DNA from 4 places in the Photobacterium panuliri genome. Region 1 is predicted to be linked to each of the others. Evidence: predicted binding sites of a transcription regulator. Region 1 holds the regulator's gene; each other region holds the start of a gene.
The links. Region 1 encodes PurR, which represses purine synthesis genes. Its sites were predicted from a motif close to TNANGNAAACGTTTNCNTNA; they were not measured.

Region 1 (2,197 bases):
CTTTAAGTACTGGTTTGTCCATGTGTCTTCTCTGTAAATAAGTTAGAAGTCACCAAACAACAGAGCGTGGAGAAAGAATAGCAAAGATACACAACTGGTTATGTCAGACAATAGCGAATATTTTCTGAAATGATGATTGCTATATCCATCGGCAACCCCGCTACCTTAAGTTGAATAAAAAATAGGGATATATTCAGCTCTTAGGCCGGAAGCTTTGCGTCCCTACCTTTCGATAGGTTTGCCTTGTTCGTGACCTGGTAAGAATATCATTAGTTGATAAATTTGAACTTGCTCCCAATTTTGGTTTTGTGATCCTTGTCACATATTTTCATTCAGATGGCTGATAAAGGCAACGCATTTTTGATTTTCGTTCGATAAGTATCGGTCAAAATTGTAAAAAAAGCCGGCCTATGGTAGGCCAGCTTCTTGTATTGTCATCAGATTGTGTGACGTGTAATTAGTTGAGTTTCTTCACTGATTTTCGCTCAACCAGTTCAGGAGTCATCTCGAACACTTGGTGTGCATGTTCTTTGTCTTTTACGCGATGCATCAAAATCTCAACAGCACTTTTGCCCAATCGACGCTTTGGCTGGTGGATTGTGGTCAATGGTGGTGAAAAGTAAGGTGCTAGATCGATATTGTCGTAACCAATGATAGAGATATCATCCGGTATACGGATTCCTGCTTGTTGGAAGGTACTGATCAGACCCATCGCCATGATGTCGTTGAAACAGAAGATAGCAGTTGGACGTTCTTCCATTGCGATTAAGGCATTTGCTGCGACAACGGCAGATTCACACTCGAAGTCACCTTCCAGAATCCAATCTTCGTTGACAGGCAAATTCGCTTCGTTCATTGCCTTGCGGAAACCTTTAAGGCGATCGCGGCAAGCAGCCTTTTCGCTGTGGCCTGTCAGGCAACCAATTTTCTTGTGACCATGCTCAATGAAGTATTTAGTCGCTACATAGCCACCAAGTTCTGCATTGTCTTGGATCTTATCTGTATGTGGGCTCTCTGGACCCCAGTCCATGATAACCATTGGTAGATCTTTTTGGCGCTCTAACAGTGCAAGCAGTTTTTCGTCCAGATCAGAACACATGACCAACAGGCCATCTACGCGTTTTTCAGCCAGCATTCGCAGATAGTCGCGCTGCTTGTCGAGGTTTCCTTCGGTATTACAAAGGATAAGTGTGTAACCCTGACCATAGCAGTACTCTTCAACGCCGTGGACAACTTCAGCGAAGAATGGGTTGGTTGACTTGGTTACCAGCATACCGATAGTGCGAGTTGTGTTGCACTTCAAGCTTCGCGCAACGGCACTCGGTGCATAGTTAAGCTCGTCAACGGCTTCCAAGACTTTTTTCTGTGTTGCTTCTGCGACGAAGCGAGTTTTGTTGATTACGTGAGAGACGGTGGTCGTTGAAACACCAGCCAAACGCGCAACATCTTTAATCGTTGCCATAGTTATTCTTCTAATAAGATAGAGGTCAGAGGACCTAACTGAAAGCTTTACCCAAAAGAGTAGTGAACTTATCCACATCTGCTGTAATTACAGTTCACTATTCTATTGAGTACAGCGAGTAGAAACAGCTAAAGCCGCATCACAAAGGGCGGCATAGCTCGTCGTTCTGATCGACGTATAGAATAGCGTAACAAGCAACGCACTGTTAGTTTGCACCGTGTAATCGCTTGCGTTCACATTTTACCGAGTGTGGATAAGAGTGCAATAATTCTTATCGAAGAAATGAAAAAATCTTGATGGCGGTCATCATTTCTATCCGTGAGGCTTATGATATTACAATGGGATAGCCATAAACAGGATGGGGCATGACCGATACCCGCCAACCATAGACACGTTCAATATTGCTACTGGTTAGGACTTGGTCAGCGTTTCCATCTGCTTGGATACGACCGTGGTTCATAATCACCAATCGATCGGCATACTGTGAGGCCAAATTTAGGTCATGAATGACCACAACAACGGCAGCGCCAGATTTGGCCATGTCTTTGGCTACCTGCAAAGTATTGTGCTGGTGGGCAAGATCAAGCGCCGATGTCGGTTCGTCAAGCATCAGTATACATTGATGGCCAGCTTCGCTGAGCTGGGTCAATACCCGAGCAAAATGCACGCGCTGTTTTTCCCCGCCTGAAAGGCTAGGGTAAAGTCGGTGGGCAAGGTGGTTGACATCGACCCGTG
Region 2 (2,197 bases), 1.7 Mb from region 1:
TGGTCGACCCTTACTTCTCGGGAACCAAAATCAAATGGATCCTCGACAACGTCGAAGGCGCCCGCGAGGAAGCCGAGGCCGGCGACCTGCTGTTCGGTACTGTCGATACCTGGCTGATTTGGAAGATGACCCAGGGCCGCGTCCACGTTACCGACTACACCAACGCCTCGCGCACTATGGTGTTCAATATCAATACCCTGCAATGGGACGAGAAGCTACTGAAAGCCTTGGATATCCCGCTATCTATGATGCCGGAAGTCAAGGCGTCTTCCGAAGTCTACGGCCAGACCAACATCGGTGGTAAAGGCGGTACCCGTATTCCAATTTCTGGTATTGCCGGTGACCAGCAGGCCGCCCTGTTCGGCCAGATGTGTGTCGAAGCAGGCCAGGCCAAGAATACCTATGGTACAGGCTGCTTCTTGCTGATGAACACCGGCAAGGAGAAAGTGACCTCGCACAATGGCCTACTGACCACACTGGCTTGCGGCCCTAAAGGCGATGTTGCCTACGCGCTGGAAGGTGCGGTATTTATGGGTGGCGCATCCATCCAATGGCTACGCGACGAAGTCAAGCTGCTTGACGATGCCAAAGACTCCGAGTACTTCGCTGAGAAGGTCGGCAGTGCCAACGGCGTCTACGTGGTGCCAGCCTTTACCGGCCTGGGCGCACCGTATTGGGACCCATATGCGCGTGGTGCCATCGTCGGCCTGACCCGCGGCGTCAACTCCAACCATATCATCCGTGCGACACTGGAGAGCGTGGCCTACCAGACCCGCGACGTACTTGATGCTATGCAGGCTGACTCCCAGATCAAGCTGGATACCCTGCGCGTCGACGGCGGTGCAGTGGCTAATAACTTCCTGATGCAGTTCCAGTCTGATGTTCTGGATACCGAGGTCCACCGCCCAGTGGTAACCGAGGTAACGGCACTGGGTGCCGCCTACCTCGCGGGCTTGGCTGTCGGGTTCTGGGACAGCATTGACGACCTCAAGGACAAGGCCGAGCTGGATCGCAAGTTCATCCCATGTGCCGATGACCAGAAGCGCAACCGCCGCTATAACGGCTGGAAGCGCGCGGTTGAATGCGCCAAGGGCTGGGCTATCGAAGACGACATCTGATCTCGCCCCTAACGGTGACAAGGCCTGCATTCGCAGGCCTTTTTTATTTGTGCACGCACAAATCGCTAAGAACTACCGGGAAATAAGGATTTTTGCGCTAACGCAAACGTTTCCACTCAAGCTGTGGTAGAATCGCGCCAGATTTTTTCAGCTCACTGATTTCTATTTCTGGAGTAACCATGAAACGCGATTTGGCAATGGCATTTTCCCGTGTCACGGAAGGCGCAGCACTGGCAGGCTACAAGTGGCTCGGCCGTGGCGACAAGAACGCAGCTGACGGCGCAGCCGTGGAAGTTATGCGTACCCTGCTGAACCAAACGGAAATCGAGGGCGAAATCGTCATTGGCGAAGGCGAAATCGACGAAGCACCGATGCTCTATATCGGTGAGAAAGTCGGTACTGGCGGTGATGCCGTGGACATCGCTGTCGATCCAATCGAAGGAACCCGAATGACCGCTATGGGCCAGAACAACGCCCTGGCCGTCTTGGCTGCCGGCGAGAAAGGCTCGTTCCTGAAAGCACCTGATATGTACATGGAGAAACTGGTCGTAGGCCCAGCCGCCAAAGACGTTATCGACCTCAACAAACCGCTGGCCGACAACCTTCACGCCATCGCCGAAGCCCTCGGCAAACCGCTCTGCGAGCTGGTCGTCATCACTTTGGCAAAACCACGCCATGATGCCATCATCGCCGAGATGCAAGGCATGGGCATCCGGGTCTACGCGGTGCCGGACGGCGATGTCGCGGCTTCGATCCTGACCTGCATGCCAGACAGCGAAGTGGACATCATGTACTGCATCGGCGGCGCGCCGGAAGGCGTAGTCTCTGCCGCCGCCATCCGCGCACTGGGTGGCGATATGCACGGCCGCCTGCTGCCGCGCCACGAGGTCAAAGGGGATACCGAGGCCAACCGCGCCCACGGCCAGCTGGAAATTGACCGCTGCCGCGAAATGGGCATCGAGCCCAACACCGTGCTGCGCATGGAAGACATGGCCAAGAGCGACAACGTGATCTTCGCCGGTACCGGCATTACCAAGGGCGACCTGCTCGACGGCATCCACCGTCAGGGCAACATCGCC
Region 3 (2,197 bases), 1.3 Mb from region 1:
ATGGCCTTCGGTATCGGTGAATTCAGCCTGCAAGGGATCAGCCTGTGCGGTATCGTAGCAATTATCCTCAACCTGATCCTGCCTGATGATCTCGGTGAAAACCACGTCGTGGACAATGCGCAAATCGAAGCAGACGGCAAGTAACCGCTTGCTAAACCAATAAAAACCAACCGGGGCGCCAATGCGCCCCGTTTTTATACCTAACCGATAACACAAGCCAAGCATTGATAACAGACAAAAAAAAGCCGGGCATCTGCCCGGCTCTTGTCAGCGGTTCGGTGTTACTTGGTACCGAAAATTTTGTCGCCCGCATCACCTAGACCAGGAACAATGTAGCCCTTGTCATTTAGCTTCTCGTCGATAGCTGCGGTGTATAGCTCAACATCTGGGTGAGCTTTTTCAAGCGCTTCGATACCCTCAGGCGCAGCAACCAGTACCAATACCTTAAACTGGGTACAACCGTGTTCCTTCAGCAGATCCAATGTTGCGATCATAGAACCGCCAGTCGCCAGCATAGGGTCAACCACCAATGCGATACGCTCATCGATATTCGATGCCAGCTTGTTGAAATAAGGGACCGGCTCCAGTGTTTCTTCATCACGGTAGATACCAACAACACTGATACGTGCGCTTGGCATGTGCTCTAGCACGCCATCCATCATGCCAAGACCGGCACGCAGAATTGGCACTACAGTTACTTTTTTACCTTTGATCTGATCAATTTCGACTTGACCATTCCAACCTTCGATAGTAACCTTTTCCGTTTCGAAGTCTGAAGTCGCTTCATACGTCAGCAAGCTACCAACTTCCGTTGCCAACTCACGGAAACGCTTAGTGCTGATGTCACCTTCGCGCATAAGACCAATCTTATGTTTTACCAGTGGGTGTTTAACCTCAACGACTTTCATCTCTGACTCCTAAGCAAACGAATTTTCAAAAAATCACATTATTATACACTAGACTATCGTGCTACCGATAGGGGTGTTCGTTTCGTTTGCTCAGGAAACAGCCAGTGACATTTATTGACGCAAACGTTTTCCTTTCCGCTCTGACTGCTGTTATCATACCCCCGCTTTTTTACTTTAATACGTTGAGGGATCTCCTGTGAGCGGCAATAACTCTTCTCTTAGTTACAAAGATGCTGGTGTTGATATCGATGCAGGCAACGCATTGGTTGACCGTATTAAAGGGGTGGTAAAACGCACCCATCGTCCGGAAGTGATGGGCAATATTGGTGGTTTTGGCGCCCTTTGTGCCCTGCCAACCAAATACAAAGAGCCGGTACTGGTATCGGGTACCGATGGTGTAGGGACGAAACTTCGCTTGGCAATGGATCTGAACAAGCACGATACTATCGGCATCGATCTGGTTGCCATGTGTGTCAACGATCTTATCGTACAAGGTGCAGAGCCCCTTTTCTTCCTTGACTACTATGCAACCGGCAAGTTGGACGTAGATACAGCAGCAGCAGTGGTAACTGGCATTGGCGAAGGCTGCCTACAGTCAGGCTGTGCCCTGATTGGCGGCGAAACGGCAGAAATGCCAGGCATGTACCACGGCGAGGATTATGATGTTGCCGGTTTTTGTGTTGGCGTCGTAGAAAAAGCCGACATCATTGATGGCAGCAAGGTCAAAGCCGGTGATGCTTTGATTGCTGTTGCGTCCAGCGGCCCACACTCTAATGGCTTCTCGCTGATCCGCAAAATCATCGAGGTATCCCAAGCCGATCTCAACCAAGAGCTGGAAGGCAAAACATTGGCCGACCATTTGCTTGAGCCAACTAAAATTTACGTGCAGTCCACATTGAAGATGATGGAAAGCTGCGACGTCCATGCTATCTCCCATATTACTGGCGGCGGCTTCTGGGAAAATATCCCCCGAGTGTTGCCTGATGGCACCAAGGCTGTTATCGACGGCACCAGCTGGCAATGGCCGGCAGTGTTCAATTGGCTCCAGCAAGCCGGCAATGTTAATACTTACGAAATGTACCGTACCTTCAACTGCGGTGTGGGTCTGGTGATTGCCCTACCCGCTGAACAGGCCGAGCAGGCAATTGCCATTCTGAACGCCGAAGGTGAGAAAGCATGGCTACTCGGTAAGATAGCGGCTGCAGATAAGGGCGAAGAGCAAGTGGAGATATGCTAGGGCATGAAGAGAATTGTCGTCCTACTCTCCGGTAACGGCTCCAACCTTCAAG
Region 4 (2,197 bases), 1.2 Mb from region 1:
TTCTTGTTCTGTATCCTGCGGGAAGCGGTTGATCGCCACCACAACAGGCACCCCATAGCGGGCGGCATTGTTGATGTGCCATTTTAGATTGGCAAAACCGGCATCCAGAGCTTTGCTGTCAGGTTCGAAGATCGCATCTGGCAGTGCTTGTCCCGGGCGGAGATCGTAGAGACCCGAGTTGGCTTTTAGGCCGCGCAGGGTGGCAACGACAACGGCACAGTCCGGCCCGCGACCGGCTTGCTGGGCCTTGATATTACAGGCTTTCTCAAAGCCCATATCCGAGCCAAAGCCGCCTTCGGTTACGGTGAAATCGGCCAGCTTCAGGGCAATACGATCGGCAATGATCGACGAGTTGCCGTGGGCAATATTGGCAAATGGGCCGGCATGGATCAGCGTCGGTACCCCTTCGAGCGTTTGCATCAGGGTCGGCTCGATAGCCTCGCACATGGTGACAGCCATCGCCCCTGCTACTTGCAGATCCTCGGCAGTGACAGGGTTGCCGTCAAGATCATAGGCCAGTACGACACGACCGATGCGCTGGCGCATGTCAGCCAGATCATGCGACAGGGCCAGGATGGCCATCAGCTCGGAGGCCGCCGAGATCTCAAATCCGTCCTCACGTTCGATTCCGTTGATATCTTTGCCGGGCTCGTTTTTGCCGACAGTGATCATTCGTAGGGCACGATCATTATGATCCATGACTCGCTTCCAGACGATACGGTTGATATCGATGCGCAGGGCTTTTAGTCCCGTTTTTTCGCTGAAGGCTTCATAGCCGTGGCGCTGTTCATGGTAGAGGCGCGCATCCAGTGCGGCAGCGGCAAGGTTATGGGCGGCCGTAACAGCATGGATATCGCCCGTTAGGTGGAGGTTGAGTTTCTCCATCGGCGCAACTTGGCTGTAGCCGCCGCCAGCGGCACCGCCTTTCACGCCGAATACCGGTCCCATCGATGGCTGGCGGATACAAGCTATGACGGAGCGGTTAATTTTAGCCAGCCCTTGGGCCAAACCGATGGTGGTTACTGTCTTGCCTTCGCCAAGCGGTGTCGGTGTAATTGCGGTGACGACGATCAGTTTGCCTTCTTGGCGATCGGCCAGGCGCTTGAGTACGGCTGGTTTGATCTTGGCTTTGAGGGTACCTTGTGGCGTCAAGTCCTCGGCCAGTAGGCCTGCCTGTTGGGCGATAGTCTCGATAGGGGTTAATGTGGTATCACGGCAAATCTCAATATCACTTTTCATGGTGCACAATAACCTCGCTGCGTATCATGTAAAATATTGCGGAAATCATTAAATTCAGTTGGCGCAATCGTTTGCGGTTGGTTTATACCATAATTTTATTATGCGTATATAGCGAATTTCCGAGATAAGTGCGGTGATTTTGTCTTTAATCAATAGCCACGTCAATCTGTGGTTGATGGGAGAAGTGAATTTGAAAGCTTAAGTTCTCGGAAGTGGTTGTTATTCAGTGAGAGAGTAAAAGGAGAGCGTTGGCTCTCCTTTTGGATCGGGGTATGGAGGTTAGAACATCACTTTGGCATTGGTGTAGCTGCTGATGATCTCTTTGACTTTTTCCATAGTTTCTTTGGATGGCGGGCTCACGCCTGTTAGTGGGTAGTCAAAGCCCATGGCTTCCCACTTGTGCTCGCCGAGCTGGTGATACGGCAGCAGTTCGACCTTCTCGATGTTGTCCATGTCTTTGATGAACTCGCCAAGCAGGTGGGCGGAGCGCTCGTCGTCGGTGAAGCCAGGCACCACAACATAGCGGATCCAGGTTTTCTGGCCACGCTGGTGCAGGTAACGGGCAAAATCCAATACGCGTTTGTTCGGCACGCCGACCAAGTTCTGGTGGATTGAGTCATCCAGTTGCTTCAGGTCGAGCATGACGAGATCGGCAGCATCCAGCACTTCGTCGACGACCTCAGTGTGCTTGCGGATGTAACCGTTGGTATCTAGGCAGGTGTGGATTCCCTGGGCCTGTGCAGCACGGAAGAAATCTCGAACAAATTCGGGCTGCATCATGGCTTCGCCACCAGATGCTGTTACACCGCCGCCAGAAGCGTTCATGAAGTGACGGTAAGACGTGGCTTCCTTCATCAGTTCATCTACGGTGATTTCTTTCCCGTCATGCAAGTCCCAAGTATCGCGGTTGTGGCAATACTGGCAGCGCATCAAGCAGCCTTGCATAAAGACAATGAAA

Region 2: glpX (class II fructose-bisphosphatase) is a predicted target of PurR. The motif match lies at 1,217-1,236, and genes of this name have one in related genera.
Region 3: purM (phosphoribosylformylglycinamidine cyclo-ligase) is a predicted target of PurR. The motif match lies at 1,024-1,043, and genes of this name have one in related genera.
Region 4: ACSF8X_RS13945 (formate--tetrahydrofolate ligase) is a predicted target of PurR. The motif match lies at 1,299-1,318, and genes of this name have one in related genera.

Annotation. Positions count from the first base shown of each region.
Region 1 is NZ_CP197192.1:1,845,743-1,847,939, forward strand. Features, by position in the region: gene ACSF8X_RS08570 (TfoX/Sxy family DNA transformation protein) at 1-22, opposite strand, end outside; cyclic di-GMP riboswitch class I at 148-253, opposite strand; gene purR (HTH-type transcriptional repressor PurR) at 458-1,462, opposite strand; gene ACSF8X_RS08580 (heme ABC transporter ATP-binding protein) at 1,788-2,197, opposite strand, start outside.
Region 2 is NZ_CP197192.1:188,967-191,163, forward strand. Features, by position in the region: gene glpK (glycerol kinase GlpK) at 1-1,118, shown strand, start outside; gene glpX (class II fructose-bisphosphatase) at 1,298-2,197, shown strand, end outside.
Region 3 is NZ_CP197192.1:3,180,483-3,182,679, forward strand. Features, by position in the region: gene ACSF8X_RS14550 (uracil-xanthine permease family protein) at 1-144, shown strand, start outside; gene upp (uracil phosphoribosyltransferase) at 282-908, opposite strand; gene purM (phosphoribosylformylglycinamidine cyclo-ligase) at 1,105-2,145, shown strand; gene purN (phosphoribosylglycinamide formyltransferase) at 2,149-2,197, shown strand, end outside.
Region 4 is NZ_CP197192.1:3,073,210-3,075,406, reverse strand. Features, by position in the region: gene ACSF8X_RS13945 (formate--tetrahydrofolate ligase) at 1-1,239, opposite strand, end outside; gene pflA (pyruvate formate lyase 1-activating protein) at 1,519-2,197, opposite strand, start outside.